2 regions of the Micromonospora vinacea genome follow, and region 2 is predicted to be linked to the other one. Evidence: riboswitches for the same ligand, from Rfam matches in the RefSeq annotation. Region 2 holds a riboswitch; the other holds the start of a gene.
What was found. A riboswitch is a leader RNA that binds a small molecule or an ion and turns the genes downstream of it on or off. The one in region 2 is predicted to bind cyclic di-AMP.
Positions count from the first base shown of each region.

Region 1 (7,759 bases), 480 kb from region 2:
CCAAAGTCAACGTATGAAATCTAAATCACGCATCCCTTGACGCATCTTACCGTGCGTGTGACGGTGGAGCCCGAGCCAGCGCCCGCCGCCCGGCCGGCGGAAAGCCGGCTTGACCAGGTCAGATGCGTCGAGACGAGGTGCGGGATGAGTCAAACCGGGAGCGTCGGTGGTCAGCCGGGTCCGCAGCGGACCACCGACCGGGCGTCCGCGCTCAGCGAGCCGACCCGGGCGTACGCCGAACTGATCGCCGGCAACCGGCGCTTCGTCGACGGTGCTCCACGCCACCCCAACCAGGATGCCGGGCACCGGGCCGCCGTGGCCGACGGGCAGCACCCGTTCGCGGTGATCGTCGGCTGCTCCGACTCCCGGCTGGCTGCCGAGATCATCTTCGACCGGGGGCTGGGCGACCTGTTCGTTGTTCGCACGGCCGGGCACACCGCCGGTCCCGAGGTGCTCGGCAGCGTCGAGTACGCGGTGACAGTGCTCGGCACTCCGCTTGTGGTGGTGCTCGGCCACGACTCGTGCGGTGCGGTGCAGGCGGCCCGGGAGTCCGTCGCGACGGGTACCGCACCCAGTGGCCATCTGCGCGCGGTGGTCGACGCCGTGCTGCCCAGCCTGCGCCGGGCCCAGGCCGAGGGCGTGGACGACATCGACGGCATCGTCGACATCCACATCGCCCAGACCGTCGAGACGTTGCTCGGGCAGTCCCCGGTGCTGGCCGACGAGGTGGCGCGGGGGCGATGCGCGGTGGTGGGGGTGTCCTACCGGCTGGCCGCCGGAGCGGTGCGCCCGGTGGCCGCCATGCCGGCCGGCTTCGCGACGCTGGACAGCCCGGCCGGGTCGACCGACGCGACCGCGCCCGCCACCGTCTGACGCGTCGAGGGCCGCTCCGCGTCACGCGGAACGGCCCTCGACGGGGATCGTGCGGGTCAGAGCAACGACATGTGGACGTGGTCGGTGTGGTTCGACGGCCCGCTGTACGAACTCCAGCCGGTGGCCGGGAACCAGATCTGCCGGTTCCAGATCACGTAGTAGATGCCGAGCCGGTCGGCGTTACGGATGAGGAACGCGGCGACGTTGTTGCCGTACGTCCGGGTGTCGTTGTTGTGCCACGGGGAGAACCCGCTCTTCTGTAGCGACCAGTCGCAGGCGCGGCCCTTCGGGTGCTCCCACGGCCCGCCGGGGCGGTAGCAGCCGACGAACCGGTTGAAGCCGGCCGCCTTGACCTCCTTGTACGCGTGCAGCGTGCGCGGCGTGACGCAGCCGGACGTGGTGGGGTCGTTCTCGCTGCACGACTGGGGCTTCCAGTCACCGTCGGCCGTGCGACCCGGGCCGATCTTCGCGACCTTGGAGGTGGCATCCACCAGGCCGCCGGTGAAACCCTTGCCGCCGACGAGGGAGAGCGCCTTGTCGGCCTCGCTCTTGCGCTTCGCCATCAGGGCGGTCTGCTTCTGCTGCTCGCGGACCTCGGTGTCGAGGGCCAGTTTGGCCTGCTCGGCGCGGGCCTTCACCTCGTTGACCTCGGAGAGCTTCTTCTCGTTGACCATGTTGATCTCGTCGAGCATCCCGGCGCGCTGGACGAACGAGTCGGGAGCGTCGCTCTCCAGCAGCATGGCGACCGCGCCGATCCGGCCGGTCCGGTACGCCTGGGCGGCGATCTGCCCGACCTGCGGGGCCAACGCGTCGAGGTCGGCCTTGGCCCGGTTGACCTCTGCCGCCAGCTCGCTCTGCCGCTTCTTGGACTTGTCCAGCTTGGACTTGGCGGCGGAGTAGTCGCGGTTGGCCTGCTCGATGACGTCGTTGAGCAGCTTGGGCTCGCCGTCCTCCTCGTGCCCGGACGGTGTGGGGTTCGTCGGGGCGGCGTGTGCCGGGAGCGGCCCGGCGAGCACTGTCAGTGCGGCGATCACGGCCACCACGGGTGTCAACCAGCGGCGTAGGGGTGCCGTCACAATGTTCCCTTCCGTCGACCGCCGACCGGGTTAGCTGACGGGTTCGGGGCGGAAGCGGCCCCTACCGCTGACGCGGATTCACCCCAGATACCTGGGTCCCCGGCTCGCCGGCTGGCGATTGGGCGGTGGCACCGCAGGCGCCGCTTCGCGCCTTCATCGGTAACCGGCAGCGAGGTTACCCGAGAGTCGACCGGGTGAGCTACGCCTGGATGCCGACCAAAAGCGTCATTTCGCCATAGCGTTGAGTGACCAGTGACGCGGTTCTCAGGGTGGGTGCCCGATCTGGTCACGCTGAGGAGTGTCACCATGCCGTATCCGTGCTCCTGTTCGACTCCGGCCACCGGTCGGTGGCCTCGGATGGGGGTGTGGTCCGCGTCCGGTCCGGCTCGTCGGAGCCGGTCGTCCGCGGTGAGCTGAGTGCGGCAAGTGCCTCCGTGCGGTCCGGCTGGGGCCGGGGCGAGGGAGCGTCGGTGGACGGTGGGGCATCGCTGCGTCCGGCGGCGGCCACCACGGCGGCCAGCCCGGTGGTCAGCGGTACGGCGGCGATCAGACCGAGGGTGGCGACCGCGCTGCGGACGATCTCCTGCGCGAGGAACTCACTGGTGAGGATCTGCCCGATCGGCCGTGCGTCGGCGGTGAGCAGGAGCAGCAGGGGTAGCGACGCGCCCGCGTACGCCAGCACGATGGTGTTGACAGTGGAGGCGATGTGCGCGCGGCCGACCCGGGTGGCCGCCCGGTACAGCTGCAACCGGGTCAGCCCGGGGTTGGCGTTCGCCAGTTCGGTGACGGTGGCCGCCTGGGTGACAGTGACGTCGTCGAGCACCCCGAGCGACCCGATGATGATCCCCGCGAGCAGCAGGCCGTGCAGGTCCACGTCGCCCTGGAACATCGACAGGGTGGTGGCGTCTTCACTGCCGAAACCGGTGAGGTGGGTCGCTGCCGTGGCGATGGTGGCGAGCACGCCGGTCAGCACCAGACTGCCCAGGGTGCCGAGCACCGCGACCGACGTCTGTGCGGTGACGCCGTGCGTCAGATAGAGCACCACGAACATGATCAGGGCCGCGCCGACCACCGCCACCAGCAGTGGTGACCGGCCGGCGCCGATGCCCGGCAGCACGAAGGTGAGCAGGATTGCGAAGCTGGCGGCCAGCCCGGCGAGCGCGGCCAGGCCTCGCCATCGACCGAACGCGACGATCGCGGCCGCGAAGACCACCGCCAGCCACACCATCGGGGTGCCGCGTTGGTGCTCGGCGATGTTCCAGTTGCTGGTGGTCGGGTCGGTGGGGTCGGCCAGCTCGACCAGGATGACCTCGTCGCCGACCTCGACCCGGGGTGCGCCGGGCCCGTCGGGCACCGGTGTCCGTACCTGTTTGCCGGCGGTCGGCCCGTCGTCCACCCGGACGTCGACGGTGCCGCACCGTCCGTCGCCGACCCTCGGTGTGCCCTCGGGAACCGACGGGGTCGGCGGGCACGGCTCGCTCACCACCTGGGTGACGGTGCCGGGGTAGCGCGGCACGTCCGCACCACCATCGGTCTGCGGTGACCCGCCGCGCGGCCAGAGCAGCGCCGCGGCGAGCATTGTGGCGACGAAGAGGGGGACCACCGTCATGACGAGGATCCGTCGCACCCGTGGTGGGGCGGACGGCGCACTGTGAGTGTGGTCGGCGGCCAAGGTGAGACTCCCAACGATCCGGTGCGGGATACGGGTCAGCGGTCCGGACGGTTCACCGTTGCTGTGGAAACGCGGCGGACGGCGGGACGGATCGCTGCCTGATGATCACTTGATCACGGAGGGTCAGTGCTCGGCCCGGTCGACCGGGGACGACGCCACGTCGTGGCGGCGAGGGTGCCCGGCTGTACGGCGGCATGCGGAGGGCCATCGTGGGAGATGCTAGCCAGCCAACCTGGGCGTCGCAGGTCGTGGCGGAGTGTCGGGTGCCCGAACCGCCCGCGTGGCGGCCCCGGCGGTCAGCCGCGCTTCATGAGCCGACCGACCGCAGCCATCATCTCGGTGGCCATCTCGTCGGCTCGACCCTCGGCGGCGCCCTCGTGCATGCAGTGCCGGGCGTGCCCGTCGAGCAGCCCCAGGGCCACCTTGTCGAGGGCGGCCTGGATCGCGGAGATCTGGGTGAGCACGTCGATGCAGTAGCGGTCGTCGTCGACCATCTTCTCGATGCCCCGGACCTGCCCCTCGACGCGGCGGAGCCGCGCGAGCAGCTGGTCCTTGCTGGCGGTGTATCCGCGGATCGGGGTGGGTGCGGTCATGCCGACCAGGATAGCCTACCCCCAGGGGGTATGGTACGGTCGTGTCCCGATGGGATACCCCCACCGGGTACCGGTACCGCAAGAGGAGACGATCCAATGGTCAACACGACGTACCAGGTGCAGGGCATGACCTGCGGGCACTGCGTCAGCGCGGTGAGCGCCGAGGTCAGCGCCATCGCGGGTGTGCGGGACGTCCAGGTCGACCTCGCGGCCGGCCGGGTCACGGTGAGCAGCGACGAGCCGCTGGACACCGCTGTCGTCCGGGCCGCCGTCGACGAGGCCGGCTACGACCTCGTCGACGCGTGATCGGAGGGCCGGCATGCGCACCGTGACGAGACTGGCCGGGTTCGCCGTCGGCCTGGCGGCGGTCTTCGGCGCGACCTACGGGATCGGCCGGGTCGTCGACCCCGCCCCGGCCGCCGAGAGCCGGCACGACGGCGACGCCGCCCATGCGACGGGCGAGCACGACGAGACAGCCGCCCGGCTTCCCGGCGGCCTGCTCGTCTCCGACCGGGGCTACACCCTCGAACCGGTCAACGCCCCGGCCGGCGAATTCGCCTTCCGGATCGCCGGCCCGGACGGCCGCCCGGTCACCCGGTACGAGGTGGCGCACGACAAGCAGATGCACCTGATCGTCGCCCGACGGGACCTTTCCGGCTTCCGGCACGTGCACCCCGAGTTGACAGCGGACGGCACCTGGCGGGTCGACACGCCGCTGACCGGCCCCGGGCAGTGGCGGGCGTTCGCCGACTTCACCCCGACCGGAGGTGAGCCGCTGACCCTCGGCGTGGACGTGACAGTCCCCGGCGAGCTGACCGAACGACAGTTGCCCGCCCCGGCGACCAGCACCACAGTCGACGGCTACACGGTCACCCTGGCCGGTACGCCGCAGCCCGGCCGCACGTCGTCGCTGACCCTGACCGTCAGCCGGGACGGGCAGCCGGTCACCGACCTGGAGCCCTACCTGGGCGCGTACGGGCACCTGGTGGCGTTGCGCCGGGGCGATCTGGCGTACCTGCACGTGCACCCGGACGGCACTCCCGGCGACGGGCGCACCCGGCCCGGTCCGGCCGTCACCTTCCTCGCCGAGGTGCCCTCGGCCGGCAGCTACCGGATCTACCTCGACTTCCAGCACGGGGGACGGGTGCACACCGCCGAGTTCACGGTGATCGCCGGTGCTGCCCCGACCGGAGACGCCCCCACGCCGAGCGGGCCCGCACCGACCGGCGGGGCCGACCACGGCACCCCCGGGCACGGACACGACTGACGGGACCAGACGATGACCACCACCAGCAGACCGCTGCCCGAGGCGCCGAACCGGATCGAACTGGCGATCGGCGGGATGACCTGCGCCGCGTGCGCCGCCCGGATCGAGAAGAAGCTCAACCGGATGGACGGGGTGAGCGCCACAGTCAACTACGCCACCGAGAAGGCGACAGTCCGGTACGCCGACGGCGTCACCCCGGACGACCTGATCGTGACAGTGCAGAAGACCGGTTACACGGCGGCGCTGCCGGCCCCGCCCAGCGCGGAACCCCCGGTGGACCCGTTGCGGGGGCCGCGTACCCGGCTCTGGGTGTCGGTGGCCCTGAGTGTGCCGGTGGTACTGCTCGCCATGGTCCCGGCCTGGCAGTTCGACTACTGGCAGTGGCTGTCGTTGACCCTGGCCGCCCCGGTGGTGGTCTGGGGTGGGCTGCCGTTCCACCGAGCCGCCTGGACCAACCTGCGGCACGGCGCCGCCACCATGGACACGCTGGTGTCGCTCGGCACCCTTGCCGCGTTCGGCTGGTCGCTCTGGGCGCTCTTCCTCGGTGACGCGGGGATGCCCGGGATGACGCACCCGTTCCGCTTCGACATCACCCGGACCGACGGTGCCGGCAACATCTACCTGGAGGCGGCGGCCGGGGTCACAGTGTTCATCCTGGCCGGTCGCTACTTCGAGGCCCGGTCCAAGCGGACTGCCGGTGCCGCCCTGCGCGCCCTGCTCGACCTCGGCGCCAAGGACGTGGCGGTGCTGCGTGACGGCGTGGAGACGCTGATCCCGGTGGACCGGCTCGTCGTCGGTGACCGGTTCGTGGTCCGCCCCGGCGAGAAGATCGCCACCGACGGGGTGGTCGACGAGGGCACCTCCGCTGTCGACGCCAGCATGCTCACCGGTGAGTCGGTGCCGGTCGAGGTCGCCCCCGGCGACGGCGTGGTCGGCGCCACGATCAACGCGGGCGGGCGGCTGATCGTCACCGCCACCCGGGTCGGCGCGGACACCCAGCTCGCCCGGATGGCCGACCTGGTCGAGCAGGCGCAGAGCGGCAAGGCGGCCGTGCAGCGGCTGGCGGACCGGATCTCCGGGGTCTTCGTGCCGATCGTCATCACCCTCGCCGTCGGCACGCTCGGCTGGTGGCTCGGCACCGGGGCCGGCCCGACCGCCGCGTTCACCGCGGCCGTGGCCGTGCTGATCATCGCCTGTCCCTGCGCGCTCGGCCTGGCCACCCCGACCGCGCTGCTGGTCGGCACCGGTCGGGGCGCCCAGCTCGGCGTGCTGATCAAGGGCCCGGAGGTGCTGGAGTCGACCCGCCGGGTGGACACCGTGGTGCTCGACAAGACCGGCACCGTGACGACCGGCCGGATGACACTGGTGGACGTGGTGCCGGCCAGCGGTGTGGACCGGGCCGAACTGCTCCGGCTCACCGGGGCGGTGGAGGCCGCCTCCGAGCACCCGATCGCCCGTGCGATCGCCGCCGCTGCCACCGACGCGGGCGCGCTGCCCCCGGTGACCGCCTTCGGCAACCTCGAAGGGCTGGGCGTGACCGGCACTGTCGACGGCCAGGCCGTGCTGGTCGGCCGGGTCCGGCTGCTGCGCGAGCGCGAGTTCGACGTACCGCCGGAGGTCGAGTGGGCCGTGCGTGACGCGGAGGCCGCCGGCCGTACGGCGATCGTCGCCGCTTGGGACGGGCGGGCCCGGGGCGTGCTCGCGGTCGCCGACGTGGTCCGGCCGACCAGCCGGGCGGCGGTGGCGCGGCTGCGTGGGCTGGGGCTGACCCCGGTCCTGCTGACCGGGGACAACACCACAGTGGCGCGCGCGGTCGCCGCCGAGGTGGGCGTGGACGAGGTGATCGCCGAGGTGCTGCCGGCCGGGAAGGTCGACGTGATCAAGCGGCTCCAGGCCGAGGGACGGTCGGTGGCGATGGTCGGTGACGGGGTCAACGACGCGCCGGCACTGGCCCAGGCCGACCTGGGGCTGGCCATGGGCACCGGCACCGACGTGGCGATCGAGGCGGCCGACCTCACCCTCGTCCGGGGCGACCTGGACGCCGCGGTGGACGCCATCCGGTTGTCCCGTCGCACCCTCGGCATCATCCGGGGCAACCTGTTCTGGGCGTTCGGCTACAACGTGGCGGCCCTGCCGTTGGCCGCCGCCGGCCTGCTCAACCCGATGATCGCGGGCGCCACGATGGCGCTGTCCTCGGTCTTCGTGGTGGCCAACAGCCTGCGCCTGCGTCGCTTTCGCCCGGCCGCTGCCGATCTGTGACGACGGTAATGGTTGGGCC
Region 1 is NZ_JADOTY010000001.1:2,492,771-2,500,529, forward strand. It holds gene IW249_RS12000 (carbonic anhydrase) at 145-873, shown strand; gene IW249_RS12005 (coiled-coil domain-containing protein) at 930-1,949, opposite strand; cyclic di-AMP (ydaO/yuaA leader) riboswitch at 1,954-2,084, opposite strand; gene IW249_RS12010 (YibE/F family protein) at 2,251-3,621, opposite strand; gene IW249_RS12015 (metal-sensitive transcriptional regulator) at 3,918-4,214, opposite strand; gene IW249_RS12020 (heavy-metal-associated domain-containing protein) at 4,311-4,520, shown strand; gene IW249_RS12025 (DUF8832 domain-containing protein) at 4,534-5,481, shown strand; gene IW249_RS12030 (heavy metal translocating P-type ATPase) at 5,494-7,740, shown strand.
Region 1: another riboswitch for cyclic di-AMP. It lies ahead of IW249_RS12005 (coiled-coil domain-containing protein); the one in region 2 lies ahead of IW249_RS34980 (C40 family peptidase).

Region 2 (7,759 bases):
TACGCCGCCTGTTCCGGGTAGGCCCGTCCGTAGACCGGAATGGTGGTTCGGCCGGGCTTCGGCGTGGCCACCACGCCGACGGTCCAGCTGGCGGTCGGCGCGGACGCCGGGTTGTGGAACCAGGCCCGCTGCCCGAGGTACCAGATCGCCGTCCAGTCGCCCTGCCGCCCGGCCAGCGCGTACGTCTGCCCGGCGGATGCCCGGGCCCCGTGGTCGGACACGGACATCGTGTTCGGTGTGCCGTCCGGGCGGAGCGCGATGTCGTTGACCAGCGGCGCGTCCGCGGACGGTGCGCTGCGCAACACCACCGCCGAGGAGCCGCGCGGTGCGCAGGGGACGCCCGCGGTGACGCATCCGACGAACGCCGGCTGGTTGGTGGCGTAGTCCGGGTCGATCCGGACCAGCCCGGTGGCCGGGGTGCCGGTGTCCAGTCGAGGCGCGTGCAGCAGGTCGAAGTAGTGCGTCCAGTCCCAGTACGGGCCCGGATCCCAGTGCATTCCCCGCACTGTCGAGGCGATGGTGCCGGGCACGTTGTCGTGGCCGATGATGTGCTGGCGGTCCAGTGGGATGCCCAGCCGCAGCGCCAGGTGCCGGACCAGCTTCGCCGAGGTCCGGTACATCGCCTCGGTGTACCAGGTGCCCTGCGCCGCGAAGCCCTCGTGTTCCAGCCCGATCGACTTCGCGTTGACGTACCAGTTGCCGGCGTGCCAGCCGACGTCCTTGGTCTTCACGTGCTGGGCGATGTGCCCGTCGACCGAGCGCAGCGAATAGTGCCAGCTCACGTAGGTCGGATCCTGGACGAGTTGCAGGGTCGTCGCCCAACTCGCCTCGGTGTCGTGGATGACGATGTACTCGATCTTCTGCCGCGCGGGCCGGTCGGAGAGGTCGTGGTTGCCGTAGTCCCCGTCACCGAACGCCTCGTAGGGTGCCGGGATCCACTCGCAGGAGATGGTGTGCGGGCACTCCACCCCGTCCGGGCGGGCCAGCCGGCGCAGGCCCAGCCGGTCCAACCAGGAACGTTCGGGCCGTACCGCGCGGGCCGGCAGGCTGACCCGCTGGCCGTCGTCGGTCACCCGGGACTGGCCCGCGCCGATGGTGGTGAAGACCTCGTCGGCGAAGGCCGCTGCGGCGTCGGCGCTGTCCGCGCCCGAGTAGCGGGCCACCGCGCCGTACCAGGCCGCCGGGTCGGTGCCGGCGCCGACCGGCGCGCCCAGATCCCTCTGGTACGCGCCCAGCAGCGCGGCCCCGCCACGGATGTTGAGGCCCACGTCGGTGCGCAGTGCCTCGGGGGCGGCGCCGGTCAGCGCGGCGGCGGCGTCCACGGTCTGCAACGCGGCGGTGGACGGGGCGGGCGCCTCGACCGGCCGGGGCGCGGGCACCCGGGCGGGCCGGGAGTCGTCACCGCGTGGGTCCTCGGCACCGGCGTCGTGGTGACCGCGCCCGGGTAGGGCGGCCACGTGCCGGGCGTCGGTCAGGTGCATCGGGCCGTAGCCGCCACTGGTGCTCGGTGTGCCGGCGTTGGTGTCCCAGCGCGACTCCAGGTAGGAGACGCCGAGCAGCACGACGGCCGGCACGCCGTACTCGCTGGCCGCGGTGGCGTACTGCTGCTGGCGGTCGGTGGTGGGCGCGGCGGCGGCCGGGCCGACGGAGAGTGGCACAGTGGTCGCGGCGGCGACCACGGTGGCGGCGAGCAGTGCACGCCAGCCGGTCGACAGGGTTGGATGGTGCATCGAACCCCCTAGATTCTCGCGGAGTGAGGTCAGGTCACCATCGCGCCGTCCGGGAGGTTGCGTCAATACCTTTCCATCTATCGAAGCCTGCGGAAAGAATTCTTCACACACGGTCGGTGACCTCGTCCAATCGGTACGGAGTGTCACGGCCGCACGGGTTGCGGATCGGTAACGAGCGTCTCTACTCTGGTCATTTGTCGGCCCGACAGCAGCTCCGCCCAGCCCGGGCGGTAACGGACCGACACCGCCGAGTCGTTTCCGAGCGAACCGGGGACCCAGGTCCCTCGGGGTGAATCCGCAACCACTGCGGTAGGGCGCCGACTTCCCGCCCGAACCCGTCAGCTAACCCGGTAGGCGGTCAGGAAGAAGGAGTACGGAACCCCGGTGGCACTCCATGCCCCGCGGCCGTCGTCCGAGCGGTCGGCATCAGCCGGCCCGCCGTCGATCGTGCCGCGCCCACGCTGGTCCCGCTTCACTACCGCACTCGCCGCGCTGGCCGGCGTCGCCGTCGTTCTGACCGGCAGTGCCACGGCGGCCCACGCTGACCCGTCCGTCGCCGAGATCGAGCGCCAGATCGACGCCGACTGGAACAAGCTCGAACCGATCATCGAACGGCACAACGCCACCCGCACCGACCTCGCCGCGAAGCGCAAGCAGGCCGACGCGCTGGCCGCCCGGATCACCCCGCTGGAGCGCCAGGTCGACGCCGCGATGGACAAGGTCAGCGCGCTGGCCGTACGCGCCTACAAGGGCGAGAACGTCTCGACAGTCAACGCGGTGCTGGGCAGCCGGTCGCCGAGCGAGGTGGTCGGCCAGCTCGAAATGCTCGACCGCTTCGCGCACAACCAGCAGAAGGACGTACGCCAGGTGGCCGACCTGCGCGACCAGCTGGCCGCGCAGAAGGCGCCGCTGGACGAGATGGTGGCCCAGCTGACCCGCACCGAGGCCCAGCTGGCGGCGAAGAAGAAGCAGATCAACGAAGAGATCGACCGCCTGCAGAAGCTACGCCTCAAGGTGTACGGCAACGGCGGCGGCGGTCCTTTGCGCCCGGCGCCCTGCCCGGGTAGCTACCCCGGCGGCGCCGCGGGCACCGCTGTCAAGTTCGCCTGCGCGCAGATCGGCAAGCCCTACGTCTGGGGTGCCGAGGGTCCGAACTCGTACGACTGCTCCGGGCTGATGCTGGCCGCCTGGGCGAAGGCCGGCGTGTCGCTGCCGCACAACGCCGCCGCGCAGAGCCGCGTGACCAAGAACGTCAGCAGGGGCGACCTGCGTCCCGGCGACCTGGTCTTCTACTACAGCGACATCCACCACGTCGGCATGTACGTCGGCGGCGGCTGGGTGGTGCACGCCTCGCAGGCCGGTCAACCGGTCAAGATGAAGAAGGTCGACGACGGCCCGATCCACAGCTACGGCCGCCCAGGCTGACCCCGGGGTGACCAGAGGGCCCGTCGCGATCACGTCGCGGCGGGCCCTCGTCGTTCTGGTTCTAGCAGCGGAGCCTCAGCGGGTTGGCCAGGTGCGCCAGTGCTGCCAGGCGCGGCTGGGCGTCGGCCCCCGCTGGCCCTGGTAGCGCGAGCCGTAGACAACCGAGCCGTACGGGTGCTCGGCCGGCGAGGAGAGCCGGAAGATGCAGAGCTGCCCGATCTTCATGCCCGGCCAGAGGGTGATCGGCAGGTTCGCCACGTTCGAGAGTTCCAGCGTGACGTGACCGGAGAAGCCCGGGTCGATGAAACCGGCTGTGGAGTGCGTGAGCAGCCCGAGCCGGCCCAGGGAGCTCTTGCCCTCCAGTCGGCCGGCGAGCTGGTCACCCAGCGAGATGACCTCCAGCGTCGAGGCGAGCACGAACTCCCCCGGGTGCAGCACGAACGGCTCGCCATCGGGGACCTCGACCACCGACGTCAGGTCGTCCTGCTGCATGGCGGGATCGATGTGGGTGTAGAGGTGGTTGTTGAAGACCCGGAACAGCCGGTCGAGTCGGACGTCGATGCTGGACGGTTGCACCAGGGTGGGCTCGAACGGCTCCAGGCCCAGCGTGCCGGCCTTGATCTCGGAGACCAGGTCGCGGTCGGAGAGCAGCATCGGACCACCATAGCCGCGCCGGCGGAAGTGGCCGGATTCGGTGCCGGTGACCAGCGAGTCGAGGTCGCTGCTCGTACATTTGTTCGATAGAATGCCCACATGGCTTCCTGGTCCGAATTCGCCGCCGACGAGCCCCGACTCGCCGACGGGATCCGCGTTCTCCTCCAGCAATACGGGCCGGGCTTCGGCTATCTGGCCACGGTCCGTGCCGACGGCGGGCCCCGCGTCCATCCGGTCTCCCCGGTCATCACCGCCGAGGGGCTGTTCTGCTTCATCATCGACTCGCCCAAGCGCCGCGACCTCGAACGTGACGGCCGTTACGCGCTGCACTCGTTCCCCGCGGAGGAGAGCGACGACGAGGCGTACGTGGCGGGGCGCGCCCGTCCGGTGACCGATCCGGTCCGGGTGGCGCTCCTGGCGCAGAGCGCCCGGGCCGAGCCGCAGGTCGACTGGCGGCTCTTCGAGTTCACCGTCGACGTGGCGATGCTCACCCGCCGTGAGCAGCACATCGCGGGCATTCCGGGCCTCCCGCCGGGCCGGCCGGCCGTTCGGGTCTGGCTCGACCCAAACGCCCCGGCGGCGGTCGCCGCCCCACTGACCGTCCCGCAGACCCGCCCGACCCGCCTCAGCCGTGACGTCCAGTGCACCGCCGCCGCCTGACCGTGACCGGAAGACCGCCGGCGCCGGCTCCGTCGCATCGGAGCCGGCACCCGCGGTGATCAACTCGGTTTCAGGGATATCGCGGGGTTCTAGCGCTTCGGACGCCCCGACTTCCAGGAAACCGAGTGGATCAACCCCGGATGGAGGGGTACGCGGACACCTGCGGCCGGCGGGGGTACCTGGGTGCAGAGGCTCGACGACTCGGGTACAGTGGTGCCGCTTGCGGGTGTAGTTCAATGGCAGAACATCAGCTTCCCAAGCTGACAGTGCGGGTTCGATTCCCGTCACCCGCTCCACTGCGAAGGCCCTGATCAGGACGTGAGTCCAGGTCAGGGCCTTCGACGTCCTGCCGTTGCAGCGACAGTTCGTCCTCGTTGACCCCCGTCACCAGTACGGCCCGCAGGAGCCGGTACGCCTCGGCGACCATGGGCTACCTGACACAGGCTGGCTGGCGGATCTAGGTTGTTTCCCATGCGTGACCGACTCCCTGAGCTGACAGACCCCGACCCTGAGGTTCGGCTGGAGGCACTGCGTGCGCTGTTGGCTGGAGCCGAGAGAGGGGACGTGGTCGCGAAGCAGGTTCTCAGGGAGATCGTGATCGGGTACCGCAACTTCGACCCCGAGATCTACTCCCGGGCGTTGAATCTCCTCGTGTTGTTCGGTGATGAGTCGCTGGCCGAAGCGCTCCTCGCTGCGCTTGCCGACGAGGAGTACGGGTGCCAGAGTTGGGCGGCGAACGGCTCCGGCATCCTGCGCCTTCAGACGGCCGCCCCGCTGTTGATCGACCTACTTCGCCACCCAGATGCTCTCGCCCGCCAGAGCGCCTGCGAGGCTCTGGGAGAGATAGGCGACCCCACCGCGATCACGCCTCTCGCGCACGTGCTCGACGACCCAGCCGAGCATGTCAGAGCAGCTGCCGCCTACGCCCTGGCCGACATCGGCGACGACGAGGCGATCGAGCACTTGTGGACCGCGCTGGAGTCGCCCCGTCGGCCAGTGCGTGCCGGTTACCTGTCGGCCGCGCTGGCGCACCCGGCAATCAAGACCTTCGACCGCCTGATCCAGGCGACCTCACACCACGACCCCGAAGTGCGCTTCTGGGCAGCACGAGCGCTCGGCGCCGCCGGCGACGAACGAGCCGAGAAGCTGCTGACGCGCCTCGCCGTCGAGGACCACGCCACGGTGCGAACCGGCGGGCACGTAAGTACCGCAGCCAAGAAGGCGCTGAAGACGCTGCGAAACATCCGCAAACACCAACGAAAGGCACGCGCCGGAGAGCGGACCGTGTGATCTCGTCAAGCGGTACCGGGATTCCGATCTCAAGCATCTGCTGGGACGGAACACGCCGCGTGGTCCACACGCCAGCCCGGCTTTCATGGTCGTCGCGCGAGTGCCCGCTGCACGCCTCGGCGCATCCGTCGCGACGTACCCGGTAGGCCGTACAAGCGGCGAACCTCATGAGGTTCCAGTTCTTGGCGACCGGCCAGCGCAATCGCTACGGCATACGGTCTGGTGTCGGCCTTACGTAGCAGGACTTCGGTCTCTTGGAGGACCTTGAGCAGGACACCTCGGTCCGCCTGTGGGTGTTGAGCGACGAGCCGAAGCAGGTGGTTGCGATCCCACTGGCTGAACTCGCCTTCAATCAGCTCGGTCAGAGTCGCCCCGCTTGCGCGGATGTCCTTGGCGACGGCCAGCCGCACGAACGACCAAGGACTACGGGCAAGAGCGTGCAGCCCGTTCCGATCGATTCGCGGGTCCGCAACGAGGTCCAGGTAGTCCCGCGGTGTCCGTGCGCGTGGGAGCAGCGCGTCGATATCCACTACCAACTCCCTCACCACGTCATTGGAAGCGAGCGCCCTGCACGGGTGATCGTCTAGCCCACGCCATGAGGCGGTGGCGCAGGGCGGTTCGCATAGTCAGGCCTCAACCTCAGGCTGTGGCCGCTTCGAATCCCGTACCGGCCGGCGCCTGTGGTGTGGCGCCCAGCGGGAGCTCGCAGACGGTGCGCCAAGGGCTGACGTCCGGCGTTCCGGCGATGAGCCGGACCCTGTCGATGGCCGTGCGGATCGGCAGGTGCGCGGAGACGGTTTGCGCGGCGTGGCTCAGAGTGGTCTTTGCGGCGTCGTGACCGATGGTCAGGTGCGGCACCACGTCGCTGTGCGCCCCGGCATACGGGGGTGCCTCGGGAAACTGCTGCCACACTGCCGTGGTGAGTTCCCGGAACGGACGATCTGGCTGCGGAGCAAGCCAGACGACAGTTTCACCGAACCAGCCGACGTGCGTCAGTGCGACGTCGAACCGCGGTATCCCGGCAATGGTGGCGCGCAGCACCGCCAGGACCTGCTCATCGATCTGCTGCGGGGGCAGGAACGGATAGAGGACTGTCACGTGCGCCGGCACGCCCCACCCGGCGGCCCGGTCGAGCGATGCCCGGAACCGGCCCACCGCCTCCTCGGCCTCGGGTATCGGCACGATGAGGGCCGTCTGTGTCGGTTCCATCCCCGAAGTTTGCAACCAAGGTCGTTGCCGGTCCACCGTATTCACCACCCGCCACAGGCGGTCCGCGCCAGCCAAGCCAGATAGGTGCGGTGCGTTCTCAGTCTCGGGACCGCGTTCGTGCGGCGAGGAAGGACGGCCGTTCGGTGAGGCGGGCGTAGGCGTCTTCGTCGACCTCTCGAAGTTCGAGGCACGGCCGTGGCTCGACGAGTTTCTCCAGGAGAAATCCGGCGTCCAGGAGTTCGCCGAGGAACGTCTCCAGCGTCATCCGCTGGAAGTGAAGGGCGCCCGGCCCGTGCGGCAGGTCGACCCAGGACTCGTCGTAGTAGGAGCCGCCGAAGTATCGCCAGTCGGCCGTCGGATGAGTGGTCGAGATGACGAGCCAGCCGGCGGGACGTAGCACCCGACGCATCTCGGCGAGCAACTGTCGCCGGTTCGTCAGATGGCCTATGACCAGCGCGCAGACGACCCCGTCGAAGGACGCGTCAGCGGCAAAGTCCAGTGGCTGCTCCAGGTCGTGCAGGCGCAACTGGGCCTGCGCGGCACGTGAGTGCGCATGGCGGAGCACTGTGGCGCTGGCGTCGATGCCAGTCACCCGGGCGCCCCGCGCCAACAGTTCAGCCGCATAGTGGCCGGCACCGCAACCGAGATCGAGGATGTCCAAACCGGCGACGTCACCAGCGAGCGCCAGCATCGCGGGCCGATCGGTGTACGCGTTGTAGGGGCTGGTGTTGGCGTTCTGTGCGAAGAACTCGCCGAGTTCGTCGTGGTACCCGGTCCCGATCGGCATCCGA
Region 2 is NZ_JADOTY010000001.1:2,016,156-2,023,914, forward strand. It holds gene IW249_RS09705 (N-acetylmuramoyl-L-alanine amidase) at 1-1,730, opposite strand, end outside; cyclic di-AMP (ydaO/yuaA leader) riboswitch at 1,966-2,101, shown strand; gene IW249_RS34980 (C40 family peptidase) at 2,115-3,155, shown strand; gene dcd (dCTP deaminase) at 3,231-3,809, opposite strand; gene IW249_RS09720 (pyridoxamine 5'-phosphate oxidase family protein) at 3,909-4,469, shown strand; tRNA gene IW249_RS09725 (tRNA-Gly) at 4,692-4,765, shown strand; gene IW249_RS09730 (HEAT repeat domain-containing protein) at 4,941-5,759, shown strand; gene IW249_RS09735 (hypothetical protein) at 5,843-6,289, opposite strand; gene IW249_RS09740 (2'-5' RNA ligase family protein) at 6,399-7,004, opposite strand; gene IW249_RS09745 (class I SAM-dependent methyltransferase) at 7,066-7,755, opposite strand.